DNA from 2 places in the Bacillus pumilus genome. Region 1 is predicted to be linked to the other one. Evidence: predicted binding sites of a transcription regulator. Region 1 holds the regulator's gene; the other holds the start of a gene.
The links. Region 1 encodes LexA, which represses DNA repair genes until DNA is damaged. Its sites were predicted from a motif close to CGAACATATGTTCG; they were not measured.
Positions count from the first base shown of each region.

Region 2: CKW02_RS10870 (DNA polymerase IV) is a predicted target of LexA. The motif match lies at 6,389-6,402, and genes of this name have one in related genera.

Region 1 is NZ_LT906438.1:1,752,652-1,760,862, reverse strand. It holds gene CKW02_RS08855 (YneF family protein) at 1-160, opposite strand, end outside; gene sirA (sporulation inhibitor of replication protein SirA) at 245-691, opposite strand; gene tkt (transketolase) at 890-2,893, opposite strand; gene CKW02_RS08840 (DUF896 domain-containing protein) at 3,081-3,311, opposite strand; gene CKW02_RS08835 (YneB family resolvase-like protein) at 3,381-4,028, opposite strand; gene yneA (cell division suppressor protein YneA) at 4,046-4,357, opposite strand; gene lexA (transcriptional repressor LexA) at 4,517-5,137, shown strand; gene CKW02_RS08820 (hypothetical protein) at 5,183-5,617, opposite strand; gene CKW02_RS08815 (DL-endopeptidase inhibitor IseA) at 5,912-6,454, shown strand; gene CKW02_RS08810 (STAS domain-containing protein) at 6,488-7,336, opposite strand; gene CKW02_RS08805 (NucA/NucB deoxyribonuclease domain-containing protein) at 7,485-7,865, opposite strand; gene CKW02_RS08800 (trypsin-like serine peptidase) at 8,127-8,211, opposite strand, start outside.
Region 2 is NZ_LT906438.1:2,127,246-2,135,456, forward strand. It holds gene CKW02_RS10830 (alpha/beta hydrolase) at 46-978, shown strand; gene CKW02_RS10835 (response regulator aspartate phosphatase) at 1,005-2,267, opposite strand; gene CKW02_RS10840 (YqkC family protein) at 2,573-2,812, opposite strand; gene CKW02_RS10845 (iron-sulfur cluster biosynthesis family protein) at 2,825-3,151, opposite strand; gene CKW02_RS10850 (expansin EXLX1 family cellulose-binding protein) at 3,364-4,071, shown strand; gene CKW02_RS10855 (GNAT family N-acetyltransferase) at 4,089-5,063, opposite strand; gene CKW02_RS10860 (GNAT family N-acetyltransferase) at 5,060-5,539, opposite strand; gene CKW02_RS10865 (YfmQ family protein) at 5,817-6,266, shown strand; gene CKW02_RS10870 (DNA polymerase IV) at 6,417-7,649, shown strand; gene CKW02_RS10875 (YolD-like family protein) at 7,665-8,009, shown strand; gene CKW02_RS10880 (MDR family MFS transporter) at 8,198-8,211, shown strand, end outside.

The DNA of each region.
Region 1 (8,211 bases):
TCATGCCCATTTGCATCATCATCATTCGAAGCATTTGTTCATTAATTGGTGGATTCTTTTTCAAGTAGCTCATCATATACTTACGAGCAATAAAGAATCCGAGTGCAACTCCTGCAAGCAGTGCAACAACGCCTACAAGGATGACAACCCATAAATCCATAATTCTTCCTCCTTCATGTTGTCTCGTATAAAGTGTACTAAACAAAAGGCTATTATACAACATTTCACGTTCAATTTTATTTTTTTAAACAAAATTCCTCACTTTTACCGGATTGAGCCACCCGTGCTTCTTTGAACCGAAGTCCATCGCAAGGAAGCAAGGACTAATTTTTCTCAGCACTTCAAAAAACACTGCTTCTGCTTCATAACTACCGGTGGCAGACATTTGGATATAACGATCTTTTATGATAAATGCAGCCGTTCCTTTTCCATCAGGTAAGGAAGCGCTGTATATCGAGCCAATTTGTGTATAGTGAACGTTCGTTAAGTTGTTCATTAATCGCTGATGCATATGAAAAGCAGGGATTCGTTTCGTCACGTAATCCACTTGTTTCACAAGCATCACCAATTCATCTTCCGTGCGGTTCGTCCAGTGTAACGACTCAAACAAATGAAACAAAATTGATTCTCTGCCAAAATAATGATGCGCAAATTCATCCTCAATCCAATAAATATAATAATGGCGTTCCATGTCTATCCCTTCCTTTCACATTTCGTCAATCTCGTATATTGCTTGTATTATACAAAAATGTGAAAGAAAGAATTGTCTATATATGAAGCAAGAAGAAACTAGTTTTGTCAAAAAAACAAGAAAAAAGAAAAAAGTTTGCAGAGCGGATGAAAATGCTCTGCAAACAGATGAAAAAAAGCATGATGCTTGGAGACTTCGTTATTTGTTCAGCTTCGCTTTCACACGGCTGACGACATTGCTGACCGTAAAGCCGTATTTCTCAATAATGGTTTCACCAGGTGCAGAAGCGCCAAATTTATCAATGGCAATTACGTCACCATCAAGACCAGTGTAACGCTCCCAGCCAAGTGAAGCCCCCATTTCAATCGCAATACGAGCCCGCACTGCTGTAGGAAGGACTGATTCTTTGTATTCGTCTGACTGCTGATCGAAACGATCCCATGCAGGAAGACTGACAACAGACGCGCGGATTCCTTCTTTCTCAAGTGCTTTTTGCGCTTCAATCGCTAAACCGACTTCAGATCCAGATGCGAGTAGAAGTGCTTCTGGCTGCGCATCAGCAGCTTCAACGACGACGTATCCACCCTTTTCTACTCCCTCATACGCCTTCTCAGGTGCTTGGTCAATCGTTGGAAGGTTTTGACGAGTCAGAACTAGTGCTGTCGGTTTATCCGTTGAAGATACAGCAAGTTTCCACGCTGCAGCTGTTTCGTTTCCATCCGCAGGGCGAATGACAGAAAGGTTCGGCATCGCACGTAATGAAGCAAGCTGTTCAACCGGTTCATGCGTCGGACCATCTTCACCAACAGCGATACTGTCATGAGTAAAGACATAAGTAACTGGAAGTCCCATTAAGGCAGCAAGACGAATCGCTGGTCTTAAGTAATCTGAGAAAACAAAGAACGTTCCGCCGAATACACGAAGGCCGCCGTGAAGCGCCATACCGTTTAACGCGGCACCCATTGCAAATTCTCTGACGCCGAACCAAATGTTCTTACCAGCATAATGATCTTTACCAAAATCGTCTGTGTTTTTAATCGTTGTTTTGTTTGAACCTGCAAGGTCAGCAGACCCGCCAATGAAGAAAGGTACTTGCTTCGCAATGCCATTTAATACTTCGCCTGAAGAAGCGCGGGAGGCAAGACTTGAACCTGCTTCATAAACAGGAACCTCTTGATCCCAATTCTCAGGAAGCTTTCCTTCAATCGCAAGCTGCAATTGAGCTGCAAGCTCAGGGTATTCTTTTTCATATTGCGCAAATAATTCATTCCAAGCTGCTTCTTTTTTCTGACCAGCGTCTTTTACAGCTTCTTTGAAATGATCGTACACTTCAGAAGGTACATGGAAATCTTCTTCAAACGTCCAAGAGTAAGCTTCCTTCGTCAGCTTGGCTTCGTCGCTGCCAAGTGGTGCACCATGCACACCAGAAGTTCCTGCACGGTTTGGCGATCCGAAACCGATTGTTGTTTTCACTTCAATCAGTGTAGGTCTGTCTGTGCTTTGTTTTGCCTTTTTGATAGCAGCCGTCACTTCTTCAATGTTGTTGCCGTCTTTCACATAAAGAACTTCCCAGTTCATCGCTTCAAAACGATTCTTCACATTTTCAGAGAATGAACGATCTAGGTCGCCATCTAAAGAAATATCATTTGAATCATAAAGGACAATTAAACGGCCTAAGCCTAAATGACCAGCAAGGGAAGCAGCTTCAGAGGAAATTCCCTCCATTAAGTCTCCATCTCCGCAAATGCTGTATGTATAGTGATCTACAACATTAAAGTTGTCTTTGTTATACGTTTCCGCAAGATGTCTTTCTGCAAGTGCCATACCAACTGCCATGGCAATCCCCTGTCCTAAAGGACCTGTTGTAGCATCGACGCCCTCTGTATGTCCAAATTCAGGATGTCCAGGTGTTTTGCTACCCCATTGGCGGAATTGTTTTAGATCATCGATGCTCAAGTTGTATCCGCTTAAATGAAGCATGCTATATAGAAGCATAGAACCATGTCCCGCAGATAATACAAAACGGTCTCTGTTAAACCAATTTGGGTTTTGCGGACTTACGTTTAAGTGATTCGTCCATAAAGCGTATGCCATTGGTGCAGCACCCATCGGCATTCCAGGGTGGCCGGAATTCGCTTTTTCAATTGCGTCTATGGAGAGAGTACGTATTGTTGCAATAGATTTCAATTCAATCGTTTCCATATAAATCCCCTTCCGTATCTTGTGTACACCATTATCATAAATCTACTGTCCTTTTTTCACAACTATTTCACGCTGAAAAAGAGTGATTTTGTCACATTTAGTTTATCGATCACCTAAAAAGTTATGCAAATATGAAAAAAGATGAGAATATCCTTCCCATCTTTTCAAAATTCAAGAAACCGAAAACTTAATGAAGGTTTTGATCTCTTTCTCTTTTTAATTTTTCTGGTGTGACATCGTTTCCTTCAGGGTCAACGATTTTCACGGTTTTAAGTGTATTTTTCATAGAAGAACGAAAAGCTTTTAAATACTCTTCTCTTAATTGCTTTTGTTCTGTTTTTTCAGCGTCTGACAAACCGGTCTCTTTTGACTTTTTTGAAAGCTCATTGATTCTTGCAAGCTGATTTTTAGAAATCATGACTAACTCCTTTAAAGCATTTTCTCTACATACTACTAAATATCAATCATTTTGACAACAAATCAAGCTTTAGGTGGTCAGACCTTTTTCATATTCTTGATACCTTCTATGGACCGTTGCTTTTGAAATGTCGAAACCTAGTGCCTGAAGAGTTGCTGCGATTTCTGCGAAGGTCATGTTATTTTTTCTTAATCGAACAATTTCTGAAATCGGCACTTCAATACGCTCACGACCAGGCGCATGATCCTGCTGTTTTAAATTCAGTTCGGGCTGATACCCTCGTTCAACGGCTCTTCTCATTCCCCGCTTGATTTTCAGGTTATGAATTTTTCGTTGATACTCTTCAACGACTCCTACGATCTCAATCACCATTTCATCTGCTTCTGAAAGCTCAAGTTCGCCTCTATGAAACGTACTGTACACCTTTACATTCTCTTTAAAAAGACAATGAAGAAGCGCAATTTTTGCTTGTCCTCTTCCGAGACGTGTTTCATCCTGGATAAGAACAGCATCAATTGACTCTTCTTTTAGTGTAGCTAGCATATCAAACACACCATCGCGATCTAGATCATACCCGCTTGCTTTTTCTTTAATGACTTTAACCACATTCATCTTGTGCATAGCAGCTAAAGCTAGCAATTCTTCTTCTTGTCTCTTCAGCGAGGTTTCCTGCTCTTCTTTGACAGTGCTTACTCTCGCATAGATGATTGCATTCATGTCTTCAATCGACCTTTCTACTGTACTGTTGCAAGTTGATATACGACTGGATGCTCTTTTTTGACTGGTATGACAAGGATGTCACCAGGCTGGATTTCTGTTGAAGCAAGATCGTTGTGCTGAGTGACCCAGTCAATAAACGCATTTTTATCGATTGATTTGCTGTCGTTTACTTGATCAGCTAACCCCCAAAGAGTATCCCCTGATTGAACTTCTATTTTAACATACTGATTTGGATCATTATGGCTTGTGACTGCAATAAGTGAGAGAAATATGCCAACGATGAATGAGAATACCCCAATAAAAATAATAGATTCTTTTAACCTCATAATGTCATCTCTCCTAATAGAATGTGTGTTCGTTCTTTCTGACACTTATTATAAATACGAACAAACGTTTCTGTCAAACGTTTTTTTCGAACCTATGTTTGTACTGTTAGGAAAAACATGCTATAATTTCTTTAAAATTGACGTTTTGAGGTGCAAAAGATGACGAAGCTATCAAAAAGACAACTCGATATCCTGACATTCATCAAAGAAGAAGTAAAAAGCAAGGGCTATCCCCCATCCGTTCGTGAAATTGGAGAAGCTGTCGGTCTAGCATCCAGTTCAACGGTTCATGGACATTTAGCTAGACTAGAAACGAAGGGCTTAATTAGAAGAGACCCGACAAAACCTAGAGCGATCGAAGTACTAGATGAAGAGGAAATGAATATTCCAAAGAGTGCTGTAATGAACGTACCAGTCATCGGAAAAGTAACAGCAGGCCTGCCTATTACGGCTGTTGAGAATGTAGAAGAGTACTTCCCTCTTCCAGAGACTTTTGCAGCACCAGATGAACAAGTATTTATGCTTGAAATTATGGGAGAAAGTATGATTGACGCAGGAATTTTGGACAAGGACTATGTCATTGTGCGTCAGCAAAGCACTGCTAACAATGGAGATATTGTCGTCGCCATGACAGAGGAAGATGAAGCGACAGTGAAACGTTTCTATAAAGAAGATACACACTTTAGATTACAGCCAGAAAATCCATCTATGGAACCGATTATTTTACAGAATGTAAGTATACTAGGTAAAGTGATTGGCGTATTTAGAAATATTCACTAAAAAAAGCCGGTATTTCATCAGTTAATGATGAGAACCGGCTTTTTTTTATGAACAAGAATAGGCAAGAATACTCGAGCTTGGGAAGGAACCAAATGTAAAGTTCGGCCAAATAAAGCCAGTTGTTCTCCCGAAAGGCTGTGAAGATAGAACATACATTAAAAATACTTGACCGTTTCTCATAAACACAATCGTCCACCTTCTATTACATCCCGCCGCAAATTGAACCGATTGCTGACCTCCACCTGTTTGCCCTGAAATAAGTGACTGCATGCTTTGAGGCTGTGATAATGCTTGCTGATATTGCGAAACGATATGCTGTGGTGGGGCTGGCGGGGCTGATCCACTAGATCCGGGCCCAGTGCCTCCTCCTCCGATTGGAAACCCTGGAAATCCTCCAACTTGAGAAGGGAGCGACGGCCAACCTTGCATCTGCCTATCATATGAGTACCCATTCCACATACCTTCATACGGATAATACATATTCAACACCACTTTCTTAGACATTCATCACGATAGTATATGTCATAAATGAAAAAGCGTGTTGAACGTCCAAACAGAAACTTTTCCAAAAAACGTTTTGTTCTTCTTTAGAACGGTTAAATAGTAGATATAAAGAAAAAATAAAAAAATGAAAACTTTTTGCCACCCTCAAACGTTATATATATAGAAAGAAAAGAAATAAAAAACATTTAGATTTAATACTTGTAATATCACTGTAATTATTGTAACATTTGTAACATAAGAAGTTTTCATTGAGAAAAGGAGGCAATCGCCTTGAAAAAATTATTCGTTTTATTAACTGCTATTATGCTTATGATCTCATTACAATCTACAACATTGGCCGCTTCTAAAAAACCAGCCACTTTGACAAATAAAGAAGCGTTACATATTGCCCTTGATGCACGGGAACACTTTTGGAGTGCGATGTCAGGCTACAAAATTAATGAACATTCTGATTACAAATTAAAATCATTTAGCTATAAAGACATGACTTACAACTATCTTTCTAAAACATTTGATACAAAGAAAAAACTAAACAGCTACCTATCTCAAGTTTTCACAAAAGAAGCCATCAATCAAGGTTTAAAAGACTACCAGTTCATTGTTCATAAAGGCAAAATGGCTGTTCCAGTCGGCGACGGAGACAATATGCTTAATTGGGATAAAGCGACACCTAAACTTGTCTCTAAAAAACAAACAGTCCGCACATATGAATTCACTGTCCCAACACTTGATGGACGCAAAGTACAAAGAACGGTTACGTTCGAAAAAGGACAAAAAGATTGGAAAGTCACAAAAATTGACGCTGTTATCTAAATAAAAAACCAGGCCATTCAATCGGCCTGGTTTTTATATTGAAGTAAATTCAGTCATGCGGTCTAAGGCGTGAGCAAGTGATGATGCCGTGCGAAATTCATTAAAAGGAAGCCCGAGCTGCACAGCGGTTTGGGCAATTTCTGGTCTGATTCCTGAAATAGTTGTCTCTACTCCAATTAACCGAAGTGATGTGACAAGATCAAAGATTTGATGAGCCACCATTGTATCAATAATGACAACGCCCGATAAATCAATACATAAATGCTGTACACCTTTTTGTGAGCACTGTTTTAGCGTATTTTCTAAAATAATCTTTGCTCTCGCTGTATCAATATCACCTACTAACGGCAATAACGCAATATAACTTTTTAAGACAATGACAGGTGAGCTCAGCTCGTAAATCATGTCTCTTTGTGCCACGAGCTTCCTCGTTGTATTTTTCACATATTGCTGGATGAACATATGAATGGAAATATTAAACGCCTCTGAAATTAAATCATACCAATAAAAGATGCGGTCAATATCAATTTCATCTTGACGCTGTTTAATAAATTCTTTTAAGTAATGAAGGACCACTCTTTGATTGGACATGTATTCTCTCACAACATAATCTAATGGTGTGTTTAAATGCTTTGGGTCACTGGCTAAGTCTTCAGACCACTTTTTAAACTCAGTATGTAAATACGTCTTGTCTTCAATAAGAGCACGTATAAAATGCTGGTAATAATCTTGATTTTGCCGTTTTAGCTCTGATATGATGCTGGAATCTGTTGAACGGTATATGGATTCTGGATCATCGTCCTCAATTGATTCATACCATGTTTCAGTCAACTTCTCTGCATGCTGCATAAAAAAATCGTATAATGCACGGTTCTTATCCATAAGCAAATGTCCCTTCACATTTTCTTCTTGTCAGTCTTTGTACCTTATAGATTGATTGTACCACTGAATCTTTTTTCCCTGCCAGCTCGGATACGCTCTGATCATATAAAAAAAAGGCACCCGATTGAGGGGTGCCTTTTCCTCAGATTTATTTCACAATGAATAATATTCTTTTCCCATCAGGAAATCCGCTGATTTGGTGCCCGACCCATGAGCCTGCTCCCCTATTATCAGATGGACTGACATATTGAACGCTTGCGCCTTTTCCTCCCTCAAGACAAACCGCCATCGGCCACTCATCCCGGTCAAAGCCAGGTTTTGTCGGAATGCCTTTTAATGATTCTTGCCTGCGGGCATCTGCTCCATTTCGGTCTATCGTACACACATCTGAATGCCCTTTTCGAATGGCTTCTTGAATATGACTGCCTGTTTCAGGGTACCGTTCCTTTGGAAATTGAATGACATGATCATATCGATCGGCACCTTTTGCCGCATGTTCCTCCCCAAATCCACCTAATAGCGTGCCCATCCATATCACAAAGCATAAGGCGACAGCAGTAATCCAGCCTCTTCTCATCTTCAAAAATGCGTGACCTCCTCATTTTTCTCAAGTAGAATCTTGACATAAAGGAAATGTGTCATTTTAATGTATGAGTTGTTCACGAATGACATGTGAAAAAAATGAAGAGGCTAGAACTCAATGAATCTTTCAAGCATAGACAGATAGACACTTGTATCCACATAAAAAAGCTTGTCCCCTATGAAGGAAACAAGCTTTATGTTCTAGCTTTTATTGCGCTTTTGCATAGTTGATAAATTCAACAAAGGCAGCTGTCGCTTTTGGACCGCCATTAATCGTTCCGTTTGAATACCCT
Region 2 (8,211 bases), 370 kb from region 1:
GTATGATCGTCATAGGAAAAACCTCGGAAAGGAAGAATCAGCTAGATGAAAAAATGGATCGCTATACTCGCCTTCATATTATGTCCGCTCGTTGCAATCGGCATTTTTTTCACCAATAAAATGATGTATATTCGAAAATTAACAGATGAAGAGCTCATCAAACGAGAAGCAGATGAAGGGCATTATCATCATGAAGAGTTTCAACAGCTTAACAAAGAGAAAGTGTGTATTCCTTCAGCATTTGGTTATGATCTTCATGGCTATTTTGTGCCGCATCCGCATTCGCATACAACACGCACCATTGTACTTTGTCATGGCGTCACAGTCAGTTTAATAAATTCCGTTAAGTATATGAAATTATTCCAAAAGCTTGGATGGAATGTGATGCTTTATGATCATAGACGACATGGAATGAGTGGCGGGAAAACCACGAGTTATGGATACTACGAAAAAGAAGATTTAGCGAAGGTCGTGAAGTGGCTTAGACAAAAACTTGGGGAAAATGCCATTATCGGTATACATGGAGAATCTATGGGGGCAGTCACGACTTTGTTATATGCCGCAAAGCCGGAAGCAAGCGCCAATTTTTACATAGCTGACTGTCCTTTTGCTTCTTTTGAGGATCAGCTTCTCTATCGATTAAAAACAGATTTTCGTCTTTCAGGGCAATGGATTCTTCCACTAAGTGATCGAGTGTTAAAATGGCGGGATGGATACAGCATTCGGCAAGTGTCACCGCTTGATGTGATCGATCAGGTGAGAGAACCTGTGCTTTTTATCCATAGTCTTCATGATGACTATATTCCATGCGAGCAGAGTCAGCAGCTATATGCTCGAAAAAAAGGTGATAAACAGCTATTTATAGCGCCGCACGGGGCACACGCGATGTCTTTTAGTGAAAATAAAGAAGCTTACGAACAAGAAGTTCAAGTATTCCTTCAACCATTTGAATCAAATGAAGATAAAAGAGGAGAATGAACAGCGGTTCGTCTCCTCTTTTTGAGCTAACTTATGCGATAGTCACTACTGTTGTATGGTGTCTGCCCGCCAGTTCCATATGACTCTCTTCCGATTGCTGCTGACTCATGACCGATAATCCTGCAGTTGCTGCCAATAAAAGAACTATCAAACTCGTTTTCATATAAATGACCCCCATTTTGAATTTTTGATATGGCTTGAATCTTCCGTTCGTAAAACCGTGTCGATGCTTCATACAGTCCAAGCTCATTGTAATAATGAGCCGCATCAAGTGCCAATTCCTCAATGTCTGGGTATAAGCGCTTGTCCTCGAGCAGGTCTAATGTATCGTCTATGATCGTTATTTCTGCATCAACGTATAATGCTTTTAAGAACTGAAATTTGCAGATGTAAATTTCATCTTCTAATTCACAGGCTTTCATAATACCTTTTTGATAGAGGGTTAACGACTCTTCTATTTGTTTTTGTTTAAACAGGATTTGGGTGAGCATAAATAGTGGGTCTAGAGAGCGATTAAGATGGGTTAAATTCTCCTTTTCAAACACTTCAAGAGAGTCTTTCAGATAACGGCTTGCTTCCGCAAGATCGTTCATTTGGTAATAACAGTTACCTAAGTTGAAAAGGGCCGAACCTATGACTCGAGGGTTTCCAATCGATCGTGCTCGATTTAGAGCATTTTTAAAGTAGGGCAATGCATGTTCATAGCATTTCAAATCATCATAGTTTGCACCGATGACAAATTCACAGTGGATGATTCTCAGCGTGTACGTTCTGTAGGCAGAGTACGTATTTAACGCTTGCAAGGCATAGTGCATCGAAAAGTGGGTTTGTTTCATGTGGTAGTATATTTCAGCTAATTTAAAGTAAAATTCTGCTCTTTCTATATCATCTGATATGAGATTGAGCTTTTTTTCTGCTGAACGGTAATAGGCAATGGCACTTAAATAGTTTTGCTGTTCAAACTCAAACATTCCTGTGAAAAAATGAACATAGTATTCAAGCATGTCCGTTAATTTCGTTTGCGAATGTTCGATCGTTTCTAGCAGGTTTTTAATTTCTTCATCATTTGAGGCTTTCTTTGCCGGTTCAAAATATTCAAGCATCACCTTATGGCGAAAATCCATCAGCTGGTAAAACAGCAACAAGTTTTGATCTTGCTCCATCTCCAGAATTTCCTGCTCGATCTCGGCCTTCAGCTTCTCTGCTTTCATGACATGAAATCCGCAAATCTGCCTATACCATTCGTTTATTTTAATTCCAACCTGAGGCGATGACAGCTTGAGCTTCAATTCACTTTAGCACCTCCCTTCTCATATACGATACATGTTGTATTCTATCATATTTCCTCGAATGGAAGAAATATGAAATGTCATTTTTCGCAAAGTTTTCGGTATCCCGCAATAACCGCTTCCATTGCCTATTTTTCGGCATTTATATCCACGATTTTTTCATGTCTATTTTTCTCGTTTTGTCGAATTGGTTGTTATAAAACAGTTTTTTTGCGTTGCAAAAGATCATTTTTCAGATTAGACGTTCCCAGTTGTTTAATGAGATGATGAAGACACGAAAAAAACCCTTTTGTCAAAAAGGGCTTTTATAATACATCTGTTACCTGTTCCATATTCTCTTTGATCCAATTGACAGCTAATTCGAGCGTTGGGAATTCTTCCGTTTCAAATGTGACTTCATCCTGAAGAAGCCAAACATCCTTTTTCACCGAATCCATTCCACCTATTGACCAGTGCAAAAGGGTATAGGGATGATTGTTATTTAAAAACGACACCCATGTTTTATTTTGTGCCGTGTTTTGTATCACTCTAAGCTTCTGATCCACTACGTTTCCACCTTACTTTACAAGTATGCCCATTCTTGGACTGAGTATTTGCTGAGGACTTTTCAGCATCAATGTATTGGCTTTTTCATTAAAATCGATGGTCATTTCCTCATCAAAAAATACCTTCTGTGCAATGTGTATATATAGTTTTAAATGTTGGCTATTTTTAAGTTGTTCCCATTCACCTGTTCTTTCACTTGTTAACCAAAGCATTGGTACGCCACTCACTGCACAGCCACAACCTTCTGAATCGTAGCGAAGCAGTAATTCCTTAGTTTCGTTTCCTGTTTGCTGTTTTTCTATATATGTTTTAGCCTGTTCTGTGATGTGAATATACATGGCGAACATCCTTTTTAAATTGATGCTTACATTGTAACACATAAAACACCATAAAACATGACACACGACTAAATCCGAAAGTCATATTCTTTGAAATACACGCTCTTCTCACTATGATTATATCTATCTATTGGCTCTTTTTGCTTCTTGTTTTTTAGAATTATACTTATGACGCTACCAATTTTTAAAGAATAAACAGGAGGTTTTAGATCGTGAAAAAAAGATTATCTCTCTGCTTCATCGGGGCACTGATATTGATGTTGAGTTTCGCTGTGCCAAACATGAAAGCGGCATCTGTCCTTGATGAAGTACGAGAAAGCTATGCAACTTATACGGGATCTGGTTACTCAGGGGGCGCCGCATTATTAGATCCTATTCCATCTGACATGAAAATTACGGCTTTAAATCCCCATGACTATAACTATAAAGGGATAAATGCGGCACTTGCAGGGGCTTACCTTGAAGTAAAGGGTCCAAAAGGAAAAACCGTTGTGTATGTAACCGATAAATATCCAGAAGGAGCGAAAGGAGCTCTTGATCTTTCTCATAATGCCTTTGCCAAAATCGGCAATATGGCAGATGGGAAAATCCCAATTAGTTGGAAAATTGTAAAAGCACCGATTAGCGGAAATGTAGTTTACAGAATAAAAGAAGGTAGCAGTAAGTGGTGGGCTGCGATTCAAGTGCGCAATCATAAATATCCGATTATGAAAATGGAATATTACAAAGATGGACAATGGGTGAACATGGAAAAGACAGACTACAACCATTTCCTTGGATTTAATATGGGGTCTAAATCTCTTCCTGTTCGAATCACAGATATCCGCGGGGTCATCGTAAAGGATAAATTACCCGCTCTTCCATCTACTGCTGCTTCACAGGCCTATACTGTAAAAGGCAATGTTCAGCTTCCTAATTAACGAGGAAAAGAGGTAGCTTATTTAAGAGCTTCCTCTCCTCCTTCTCTATCCCAGCGATATGCCTCATTTTCTATTACTTTTATGATTTCATTCTTTCCTGCCATATAGCTTTGTATATCTTCCCGATACTGATTTGCTAATTGTTCCTTGACAGACGCATACGCTACAGCTCGTTCTGGATGGGCCCTTAAGTAATCTCGAAACAATAAATGCCTTTTCACATCAGGATGATTTCTCTCATAAATATGGACATGATGCGTACGATTCAAGCCACCCTTTTGAAAAAAACGTCTCCCTTTTATGCCATTTTCACCGAGCGCTTGATATCCAAGATGTTCAAAGCTCTCTCTTTTTCTATCGATCTCTTTTATATGACTTACTTCTATTAAGATATCAATAATGGGTTTGGCAACAAGTCCTTCAACTGACGTACTACCAATATGATGTCCTTCTATCCAGCTCTTTTGAATGATTTGCTTGAGTCGCTGCTTTTCTTGATGGAATTCTTCATGCCATTCTTTTTTGAATTCGACAACCTCAACCTTTCGCCTCGGTGTCCATTTCATTTTTGATAAGGTGAGCTCTTTTGCAACATGAATCACATTTGTTTCAACAAATCCTAACTTTTCGTATAGCCTTTTTGCAGGGGTGTTTTTTTGCCCAGTGGTCAGTTCTATAGGGACATTTTTCTCCATAATTGTAGACATAAGTCTTGTTCCAATACCCTGCTTTAGCGCTTTTGGATGTACAGCCAATCGACTAATGATCAAATAATCTTTCTGCTCTTCATAAGAGGCAACACCTAGTAAGATTCCCTTTTGCTCAAAACCAATAAATTGCTCTTTTGCTTTCATTACATCTTGAATGGTCTCTTTTAATGGCGGAAGATCGGCATAGCCAATTTGTTCAGCTTCTTGTTGGTATGCAGCTAGTTGAATATGTAAGATCTGCTTTGCTACATCTCCTATTGTTTGATCTAAATTGACAATCATGACATCGCCTCTAACTTTTTCACAAATAAAACACGGTCTTCATTTATTCCTTCATATTCTGAAAACACGGAGATTCCTTCTACAGTTTTATCCCCTTTTTCAATTTGAAAGCCCAATTTTGCATGATAGGCAATTGATACTTTATTTACAGGTGCTGTTACCACTTTAATGGTTGTTCTTCCTTCCTGTTTTGCCACATCATAAAAGGCTTGATACAGCATTTTTCCGATCTTTAATTTCCGGTGATCTGGATGTACCCCAACAAAGTGAATATACGCTTCATCTGAACGAGATTGCGATAAAAAACCGACTAAAAAGCCAATCAGTTCACCTTTTTCAACGACGACAAAACTTGTTTGCTGAAAATGTTCAAAAAATAGCTTCGGCAATGTTGCGCGCAAATCTTTACCTCCCCACCAGCTTTGGATGACGGATGTGACGGCGTAAAAATCTGACGGCTTCACTTGACGTATCATGATGACCTCGCCCCTTTTCATTTTTGGCTTACCGCTCTCTTTTTTTACAAAAAACTGTTGTTTCAATAGTCTACCTGTCCGATTAATTGTTTGTAAAGATTACGTGGCAGCCTTTTTTCCTTTCAGCTTTGTTGATTTCGTTCTTTCGCCGTCATCTCCTTGTAAATCTTCACACTTATTTCAAAAAGTTCACTTTTTGTGCGAAAGTTTCATTCTTTTGGTATGTTAAGATGGTTCATATAGGAAATGTAACAAATGTTTATTGGAGATGATGATATTGGTTTGGATTGTTACTTCACTTGTTGTGTTTAGTCTTTTAAAGCTTCTTGTCACTTCGCTACCTTCTGGTGTTGTGGAACGCCTTTTTAGTCGTTATGCAGTGCATGCAAAAGTAACAAGTGATCAAACAACGATCATGTTTGAAGATCGTCCGCTCAATGATCAACAAACATCTGAAATTATTCAACATTTTAATGATGCGATCTTTATTGAACGCTATTATATTTATCCTGGTGATGAAGAGCGCTTTCTTCATCCGCAGGAAGGGCCGGCGCCTCTTACCATGCAAACAAAGCTTGGCAAGCATGATGTGACCCTTTATCTGTATCATTACGATGACCACGTGGATGTGGTGCGGCAGTTTACACATAAGCCTAAGAAAAAACTGATGGCCTATCGTTTGCGTTCTGAGCCCCTCCAAACATCCTACAACTTGGCACATGCTTAAAATATGTTGCATCAAATGAGACGAAGTGTCTTCCACTTCGTCTTTTTTTGTATGGATTTATACTCTTTTCTTTGAATGATTTACCAGTATCAATTTCGCCTCCTGACGGTTAAAATAGAAACAGAACATACGTTCTAAGAGGTGAAAATAATGAATGAACGAGCCATTCTGCTTGTGGATATGCAATCGTTTTATGCGTCAGTCGAAAAAGTGGAGGCTCCCCACTTGAAGGATGTGCCGCTCATCGTCTCTGGAGATCCTGAGCGGCGGAGCGGAGTCGTACTTGCCGCCTGCCCGCTCGCTAAAAAACGGGGCGTTCAAAATGCATCCAGATTATGGGAAGCACAGGAGAAATGCCCTGAAGCTGTCGTCGTACGCCCTCGTATGCAGCGCTATCTTGATATCTCTGTCATGATCACAGAGCTGCTTGAACAATACACAGATCTTGTCGAACCATATTCAATTGATGAACAATTTCTCGATATTACAGGCAGCCTGACACTACTCGGTTCTCCCCGTGAGATCGCTCAAAATATACAAACAACCATTATGAACCAGACGGGTATTTACGCACGTGTTGGCATCGGTCCTAATAAAGTGCTCTCTAAAATGGCCTGTGACCATTTTGCTAAAAAAAACACATCTGGCATTTATGAACTTCGCGCAGACAGTGTTGCGACTGATTTATGGCCGCTTCCGATTGGAAAATTATTTGGCGTTGGTAAACGAATGGAGCACCATTTAAAACGAATGGGCATCAGTACCATTGGGACGCTTGCTGCTTATCCGTTAGACCGGCTTAAAAAACGCTGGGGAATCAACGGAGAGCTTTTGCAGCGAACAGCTTTAGGACATGATCCCTCTCCGGTCACCGTTCACACACATAATGAGCAAAAAGCGGTGGGACATCATATGACTCTCCCCCATGATTATGCGTCTTTTGAGGATATCAAAGTCGCTCTTCTTGAATTGAGCGAAGAGGTGGCAAGACGTGCACGCTTTAAGCATTATCTTGGGCAAACAGTGTCTGTTGGCGTGAGAGGCGCTGATTTTTCTCACCCGACCGGATTTCATAGACAAATCAAGCTTCATTCACCTACACAGTACGGGACAGATATTGCAGAGGCAGCCATTCAGCTATGCCAGCAGCACTGGGATGGTCAGCCCATTCGCAGTGTCGGTATTACTCTCTCACAGCTGCAGTCTGACAGCCAGTATCAGCTAACTTTATTTGATCATCATGTTCAAAAAGACAAACTCAGCAAAGTATTTGATGCGATCCACATAAAGTATGGACCTGCTGCCCTGCTGCACGCTTCGTCACTGACAAGCGCAGGGCAGGCGTATCACCGCGCCGAAAAAATTGGCGGACATTACAAATAACGGAGGCGAACAGCCATGAATCCCAATAAATTAACACCTGGATACAACCTCATGTGGGAATCAAGCCGAATGATGCTTCCAGAGCACCGGGAGCAGCTGCTTGCTCAAAAACGGCAGAAAAAAAAATACACCCCTCCCCCGCTGAGCACCGATCAACTGGAAGAAATGAATTTTTTGATCACACAGTCGATTACTGAGGATCAAGCGATTTGCGTGACATATGCCGCAGCAGGTAGAAAAGAGCAGTTTTGGGGCTGGGTCAAAGCCATTCATTATGAAACGCAGCGCATAAAAATCGTCAATGATGAAGATGTTCTCAACCTGTCCTTGCAGCAAATCGTCGCGATCGACCTTGATTAAATGGGGTCAAATGACCGCGCGAATCAGTGGCATAAAAGCACCGGCAGAAAAAAGCACGCGTCTCCAAATACGAGCCAATCAAACTTCTCTGCCATATGGCGGATGTCCCCTCCATCAAATTGTGTATTTAATTTGCACAATTTTTCATGTATGATTGGAACATCTTACAAACTCAGGGGAGAAACAGCATGAAAAATAACTT